Regions from separate parts of the Paenibacillus sp. GCM10027628 genome, predicted to be linked through region 1. Evidence: riboswitches for the same ligand, from Rfam matches in the RefSeq annotation. Region 1 holds a riboswitch; the other holds the start of a gene.

Evidence for each region. A riboswitch is a leader RNA that binds a small molecule or an ion and turns the genes downstream of it on or off. The one in region 1 is predicted to bind cyclic di-GMP.
Region 2: linked by a shared signal. The riboswitch ahead of ACFQZT_RS09050 (hypothetical protein) and the one ahead of ACFQZT_RS22460 (glycosyltransferase family 2 protein) in region 1 are both predicted to bind cyclic di-GMP.

The regions. Positions count from the first base shown of each region.
Region 1 is NZ_JBHTHA010000035.1:17,101-20,635, reverse strand. Features, by position in the region: gene ACFQZT_RS22470 (hypothetical protein) at 1-372, opposite strand, end outside; gene ACFQZT_RS22465 (polysaccharide deacetylase family protein) at 442-1,320, opposite strand; cyclic di-GMP riboswitch class I at 1,572-1,661, shown strand; gene ACFQZT_RS22460 (glycosyltransferase family 2 protein) at 1,743-2,726, shown strand; gene ACFQZT_RS22455 (class I SAM-dependent methyltransferase) at 2,726-3,466, shown strand; gene ACFQZT_RS22450 (hypothetical protein) at 3,491-3,535, shown strand, end outside.
Region 2 is NZ_JBHTHA010000005.1:199,199-202,733, reverse strand. Features, by position in the region: gene ACFQZT_RS09060 (MFS transporter) at 1-514, opposite strand, end outside; gene asd (archaetidylserine decarboxylase) at 543-1,331, opposite strand; gene ACFQZT_RS09050 (hypothetical protein) at 1,534-1,776, opposite strand; cyclic di-GMP riboswitch class I at 1,964-2,060, opposite strand; gene nagZ (beta-N-acetylhexosaminidase) at 2,377-3,535, shown strand, end outside.

The sequences.
Region 1 (3,535 bases):
GAGGCCGCAGGCGAGAACATCCAACAGCAGGAAGATCGGAATTTGATGCTTGCGCAGCTGAAAAAGAGCATAGATGAGAGCAACTAACAACCCTGTTAGCAGCTCGGCGCTGGAACCGGACACCAACAACAGCTTCCCCGGCTGCTTCCAAAGCAAGGATGGCTGAGTCAGTATGACGCCAAACTTCCAGAAGAGCAGTATAATAACGCCGCCATTAAAGACAACATCATCGATGGGATAAGCAACTCCTCTATCGCTCTTCAGCTTCCGCACTAGCCTCCTGGTCAGCCAATAGCCAACAATACAAGCGAGAAGCAACGTAAGCAATTGACCCTGCAGTTGCAGCGGTCCTAATCGTAACACATCCGGCATACAGCAACTCCTGCCTCTCCTTTTGGACCTTACGTTTATGGTAAACGATGAGAGGCAAGCGAACAACCTTCATGGCGTCAAAAATTGAAAAGTGAACGAGGATTTCGTCAGCTTATCGAACCGGAACCCGGCTGCTTGCAGCCTTTTGATCACGATGGGAAGCGCCTCAACGGTCGTTGTTTTAAAACTATTGTCGTGCATAAGGACAATGATTTTTTGTTTTCCCCGGCTAGCGCCGAGTACGGAATCAATGATCATGTTCCTGTCTTGAACCGGGGCAGCTGCATCCGTGGAGCTTACATTCCAGTCAAAATATTGGTAGCCGTCCTCCTTCATCGCCCTAGCCACCTTGCTCATAATACCTCTGCCGCCGGGCTTCCAGCTGAGATGGTTGTTAGAACCTCCTGGAAAGCGAAGGATATCCGGGCGATAGCCCACGGTTTCTTCCAAAAGCTGATCCAGCTTACGGACGTCTCTGCGAAACGCTTCCGGCGATTTATATATGGTGTTGTAATTGTGTGAGTATGTATGATTGCCAAGCGCATGGCCTTCAGCTGCGATTCGTTTGTACAGTGCTCTTCCTTCAATGGTGTCCGTCCCTACCACGAAAAAGGTGGCGGGAATGCCGAAGCTTTTTAAAATGCTCAAAATCTTCGCCGTGCTCTGAGATGGACCGTCGTCGAAGGTCAGGTAGGCAGTTTTATTTTCGGATCGGGCATCACGGGTGGAAGCCTCAACCTTCAATTTTCGAGGTCCCGTGTAGAAATGCTGCGTTTCCACGATGGAATCATCGGAAGTTGAGTGCTTATTGGCTTGCACATAGGGCGCAGGTTCCGGAGTTTTCTCTGATGCATGGTTGGGATAAACTTTCGCACTGCAGCCGGATATCATTACGCAGATCATGCCAATAAACGCCGCAGTCCTTACTTGTACCATAGAATTGCTCATAACAAGTCCCCCTCATTGGCATGCAAACCACATGATGCCCTTATTATGGCTTTCTCTGCTTTTTGAAGCATTGGTACTTTATAGAAATAAGTCCTAGTTCAGCTGCTCCTCGCGATCTATTCATATCCGACCAATTAGTTCTTTATGCTATGATCGATATCTTCCAAAATAATCTTTCTGTCGGATATTGCAGAAATCGGACATGCATTATGATGGGACTATATTATAATTCGAACGATAATCTTCGCAAAAGTTGAAAAAGGCAAACCCGGTCAAAGCCGGTGACGCAAAGCTACAGGGGCTAAGGTGCCAATAAGGCGCTATGCCAGCCAGTTACCAAGGTGCGGGAGTTCTTGCCCCTTTTTTCGGTAAAAGGGGCTTTTTTTATTTACCATTACATGATGAATAGCGGGGTTGCTAGTATGCGAAAAACGGTGAAAGAACCTATGGTTTCCATCATTGTTCCTGTTTTTAACGAAAGCTCCAACATCATGGAATTTTATTTTAGAGTCACACGCGTTATGAATCAAACCGGTTACGGTTATGAAGTGGTGTTCATTAATGATGGAAGCAAGGATGATACTTTGGAGCAGCTCCACGGTATTTGCGAGAAGGATCATCGCATTAAAATTATTGATCTTTCCCGGAATTTCGGGAAAGAAATCGCATTGACGGCCGGCCTAGACAATTGCCGCGGCGAAGCCGTTATTCCGATTGACGCAGATTTGCAGGATCCGCCGGAAGTCATCCCGGAACTGCTCGCCAAATGGGAAGAAGGCTATGACGTGGTCTATGCCACACGTACTCAGCGGGATGGGGAAAGTTCGCTGAAGAAGATCACGGCGCATTTATTTTATAGATTTATCAAAAGGCTGACCCCTATCCCCATTCCGCAGGATACGGGCGATTTCCGATTAATGTCCCGCAAAGTAGTGAATGCATTAAAAGAACTTCGCGAGCAGCACCGGTTCATGAAGGGGCTATTCAGTTGGGTCGGATTCCGTCAGACAAGCATTTCCTACCGGAGAGAGCCCCGATTTGCCGGTAAAACCAAGTTCAACTACTGGAAGCTGTGGAATTTTGCCCTGGAAGGAATCACTTCTTTCAGTTTCATGCCGCTGCAAGCGGCAACTTATTTGGGCTTTGCCATCTCCTTTTTCGCCATGGCGTTTGCCTGTTATTTGTTTATTACGACTTTATTGAACGGCAATCCGGTACCCGGTTATCCATCGCTAATGGTTGCGGTTCTGTTTCTCGGCGGCGTCCAGCTTACGACTTTGGGCATTATCGGGGAGTATATCGGGCGTATTTACAACGAATCGAAGCGTCGTCCATTATATTTCGTCAGGGATATGACCGGCCTTGAAGAGAGCAAAGATATGCCTCGGCTGGAAGGAGTCAAATAGTGGAACAAACCATCTACTTGAAAATGGATCGTCTGGAGCATGAACACTGGTGGTTTGTCAGCCGGCGCAGCATCATTGAGACCGTTTTAAGATCGCAAGTGAAATCAATCGGGCCCGACTTTCAAATCCTCGATGCAGGCTGCGGAACCGGAGGCAACCTTGACTTTCTATCCAGTCTGGGACCTAACGTTACCGGGCTCGAAATGGAGCCGGATGCAGCTGAAATTGCAAGATCCAAAAGCGGGAAAGCCGTTTATATTGGCAGTTTGCCGGATCAGATTCCATTTGCCGACGAATCATTCGATCTCATCGTCCTTCTGGATGTGCTTGAGCATATTGAAGATGATATGGGGGCACTCGCCGCGCTCACTGCAAAGCTAAAACCGGGAGGGAATCTGCTCATCACAGTCCCCGCTTTTTCTTTCTTATGGAGCAGTCACGATGAATCCCATCATCATAAAAGAAGATACCGATTGAACGAGTTGATCAGGAAAATGAGTCATTGCAATCTTCATCCGAAATACGCGAGCTATTTTAATACTTGGCTGTTTCCAGTGATTGCTCTCGTTCGGATTTTGCAAAACAAATTAAGATCTACTCGAAAAACGGATGATTTGTCCCTGCCTTCCCGATTTCTAAATCAGCTGCTAATGAGCGTAATGTCCAGTGAAAGACATATCCTGAAGCACGGAAAAATGCCGTTCGGCGTTTCCATCATAGCAATCGGCCAAAAGTTGTAGCTTGGATAGAAGGAGCCCTCAACGATGAATTCCAACCAGATAAAGTTTCAAAGAATCGTATTCGCAGTC
Region 2 (3,535 bases), on a different contig from region 1:
TGGTCATGATTGGAGCGAGCGATTGTCCGGCGTTACCGCCGACCTGGAAGATCGATTGGGCAAGCCCCTTGCGTCCGCCAGCGGCCATGTGGGACACGCGCGAACCTTCGGGATGGAAAGCCGCCGAGCCCAGCCCCACGAAACATACCGACAACAGGACAACCCAGTACGATGGCGCAAAGGCGAGAAGCAGCATCCCGATTAACGTGGATGCCATCCCGATCGGCAGCATGTAAGGGGACGGTTTGCGGTCGGTGTAAAGCCCAACGACCGGCTGCATAATGGAAGCGGTAAAATTGATCGCGAATTGTACCCACCCCACTTGGGTGTAACTTAGACCCATTTCGCTTTTTAAAATGGGAAAAATCGCGGGAATAACGGATTGGATAGAATCATTAAGCAAATGTACGAGACTAATGGCAAAAAGGATGCGGTACACAGTAGGTTTGATATCTCCGGTTCCCTGCAAGCCATGCGAGCTTGGTTTTGGAGACGTCGTTGTTGTTGTAGCCATGGAACTCTCCCTCCGGGAGCCCGGTCTGTTATTTCTCTATGAAACTGCCGAGTTCTTCTCCCATTTTGACTTTAGAGCCTAGTTGCAAATCTTTGCGCGATTCAAACATTTCATCTTCAAACAGCAGGACGACAGTCGAACCAAACTCAAAATAAGCCAGTTCTTGTCCGCGTTCCAGATGATTCGGCAGCGGCTCCACATATTGAATGCTGCTGACATTGAGCGCCCCGACTTTCACCACAGCAACCTCGCCGGTACCGTGCTGCATGAACGTAATCAGCCTTTCGTTGCGGCTCAGAACTCTGCGCATATGTCGCAGACCGAACTCGTTTACGGGATACACTTTACCCGGCACGTGTTCTTTCTCAAGGATGTCGCCTGTGATCGGAGAGTGAATGCGGTGGTAATCGGTAGGGCTCAAATACAGAACGAAGTAAAAACCGTTCTTATAGTTGACCGTACGCGGCGAACGATTCAGCAATTCATCGATCGTATAGTCCTGGCCTTTGACATTCAGAATCAACCCGTCCTTAATGTCTCCAATGCCTGTAATCATGGCGTCAACGGGACTAACGACGCGAGTCGCATCCTCATGAATCGGACGTAAACCGGGTTTTAATCTACGTGTGAAAAAATCGTTCAAGGACATATAGTCCTTGATATGCTTCTCAGCATCCTCAATCCGGATGCCATAGGTTTGGGCAAAGCGCGGAATAAAAAGACGGCTGGCCTTGGATTTGGCGAAAGCTCCTGTCAACTGCGACACCCACTTGCGTGATGACAGCTCGGTCAGCAATCGAAAAAACGGTTTGGACATAAGTAAGTAACTCCTGTTCATTCAGTCAAGGTAGGAGAGACGATGAGCATATGAGCAAATGGACCAAAGCTCAAAAATCTCTATAAATAGTTCTTCGCTTATCTTGCCATAGATAGGTAAAAGAATCAATTGCCATATGGGGCAAGGGAGGGCAGCGATACATAGAAAAAAACAGCCTAGCGGCTGTTTTCATGTCATTCTCCTAGTCCAGCTTATATTCCCCGCAAGTATGGCAGGTAGCAAAGTTGACGGAAATGGGGATTTGGGATCCTGCATATTTGATGCATTGGATTGGCGTTCTCAAAGCAGGCTCGGCAATGCTTGTACAGTACTTGCAGTTTGCGATTTGCTCCAATGCGGCAATCAAGGGCAGCGAATATTGCGCATCAGCATGCTTGTGAAGCGGTCGATCATCTGCGAATGGCCTCGGTACAGGATTTCTCATAGACAGACCTCTTTTCGTGATAGGAATGTAGAACCGATTTCAAGGTAATTTCCCTAAGGTGACGAAAATCTTCGAAGCCAAGTCCGGTGATTACATGGAGAGCCCGTCTTGCATGAAAAATGAGCTGCGAGCATTTGCCTAATCTCCAAAAAAAGCCGCCCTAAGCAGGCGGCTTGGCTCGTCCGATTAGGGTAACCCGGCTATCGTAGCGAATGTATTGGACATGCGCTTTAGACCCGTGGCTTTGCGTACCCGACTTTCGTACGGGGCTGCCTTTTTCCAAATGTAAACGCTTTATTCTTGTGAACTATCATAGCATACCAAATCGTCATATGTCATTAGGAATGAAAAGTATTTCCAGTCACGAAAGCGTCAATGCTAGAGCTGAACTCCTGATGCAGGTTGTCCAAACGAAAAACAGGAAGGAGGTGACACGGAAATGTCCATACTCATTGTGGTGCTGGCATACATCCTACCGCCTTTTTACATGGAGATAGCTCAGGAGCGGTTAGGCAAATTGCTGCTTGCAACTTAGTGAATGCGCAGAACGTTTAGAGCAAGAAGACTTGGCATCCAAACTTTAATGAAGAAGGTGAAGACATGCGTCCGTTCATTAACAGGTACTTAACCTGGAGCATCCTATGCGGCGCGATGATGGTTCTTTTAACGGGATGCCTCCATCGTTCCGGAGGTAATTTGACGTCCATACAGCCATCGCTGACGCCAACACCTGCACCTACAGTGACTGCTTCGCCTGCACCATCGCCAAGTATCGTTCCAACGAAGCTGCAGCAAATGACGATCGAAGAGAAAATCGGTCAGTTAATTTTTGCAGGAATCGATGGGTATGCGATGAGCCAGCATTCGCGTGAGCTTATTGAGAACTACCACGTCGGCGGTCTCATTTTATATAAAACCAATGTGAAGGCGACGAGTCAGCTTGTGGAGCTGGTGAATGCGTTAAAGGGAGCGAATGCGGGGAACAAGCTGCCGCTCTGGCTAGGTGCAGATGAAGAAGGAGGCAAGGTGACGAGGCTTCCCGATGAAATTGTCAAGACGCCCGCCAACCAAGTGATCGGCAAGACGAATAGCAAAGACTTTGCCTATGGCGTCGGCAGCCTGCTCGGGCAAGAATTGAATGATTATGGTCTGAATGTCGATTTTGCTCCCGTGCTTGATGTGAACAGCAACCCGAAGAACCCGGTGATTGGCGATCGTTCCTTCGGCGCGAATGCGGCTATTGTGAGCTCCATGGGGGTTCAGACAATGAAGGGGATTCAGGCGCAGCAGGTGCTGCCTGTTGTGAAACATTTTCCCGGACATGGGGATACGTCAGTGGATTCGCACGCCCAGCTTCCGATTGTTCAGAACGATCTGGCCAGACTGCGTAAATTGGAATTGGTGCCCTTCGCGGAATCTTTCAAGCAGGGCGCGGATGCGGTGATGGTCGCTCATATTCTGCTGCCCAAGGTGGATGCGCAGAATCCGTCTTCCATGTCAAAGAAGATCATGACGGATTTGCTTCGTCAGGAGATGGGTTTTCAGGGCGTTATCATCACGGACGATATGACGATGGGTGCTATCCTAAAAAATAACGAGATTGGTGAAGCGGCTGTAACATCTATACTGGCCGGGGCTAATGTCGTGATGGTCGGCCATGATTATGACAAAGTCGTCACTGTATTTGACGCTCTCCGCAAAGCGGTGCAAGAGAAACGCATACCCATGGAGACGATCGATCAAAGTGTCGTTCGCGTGA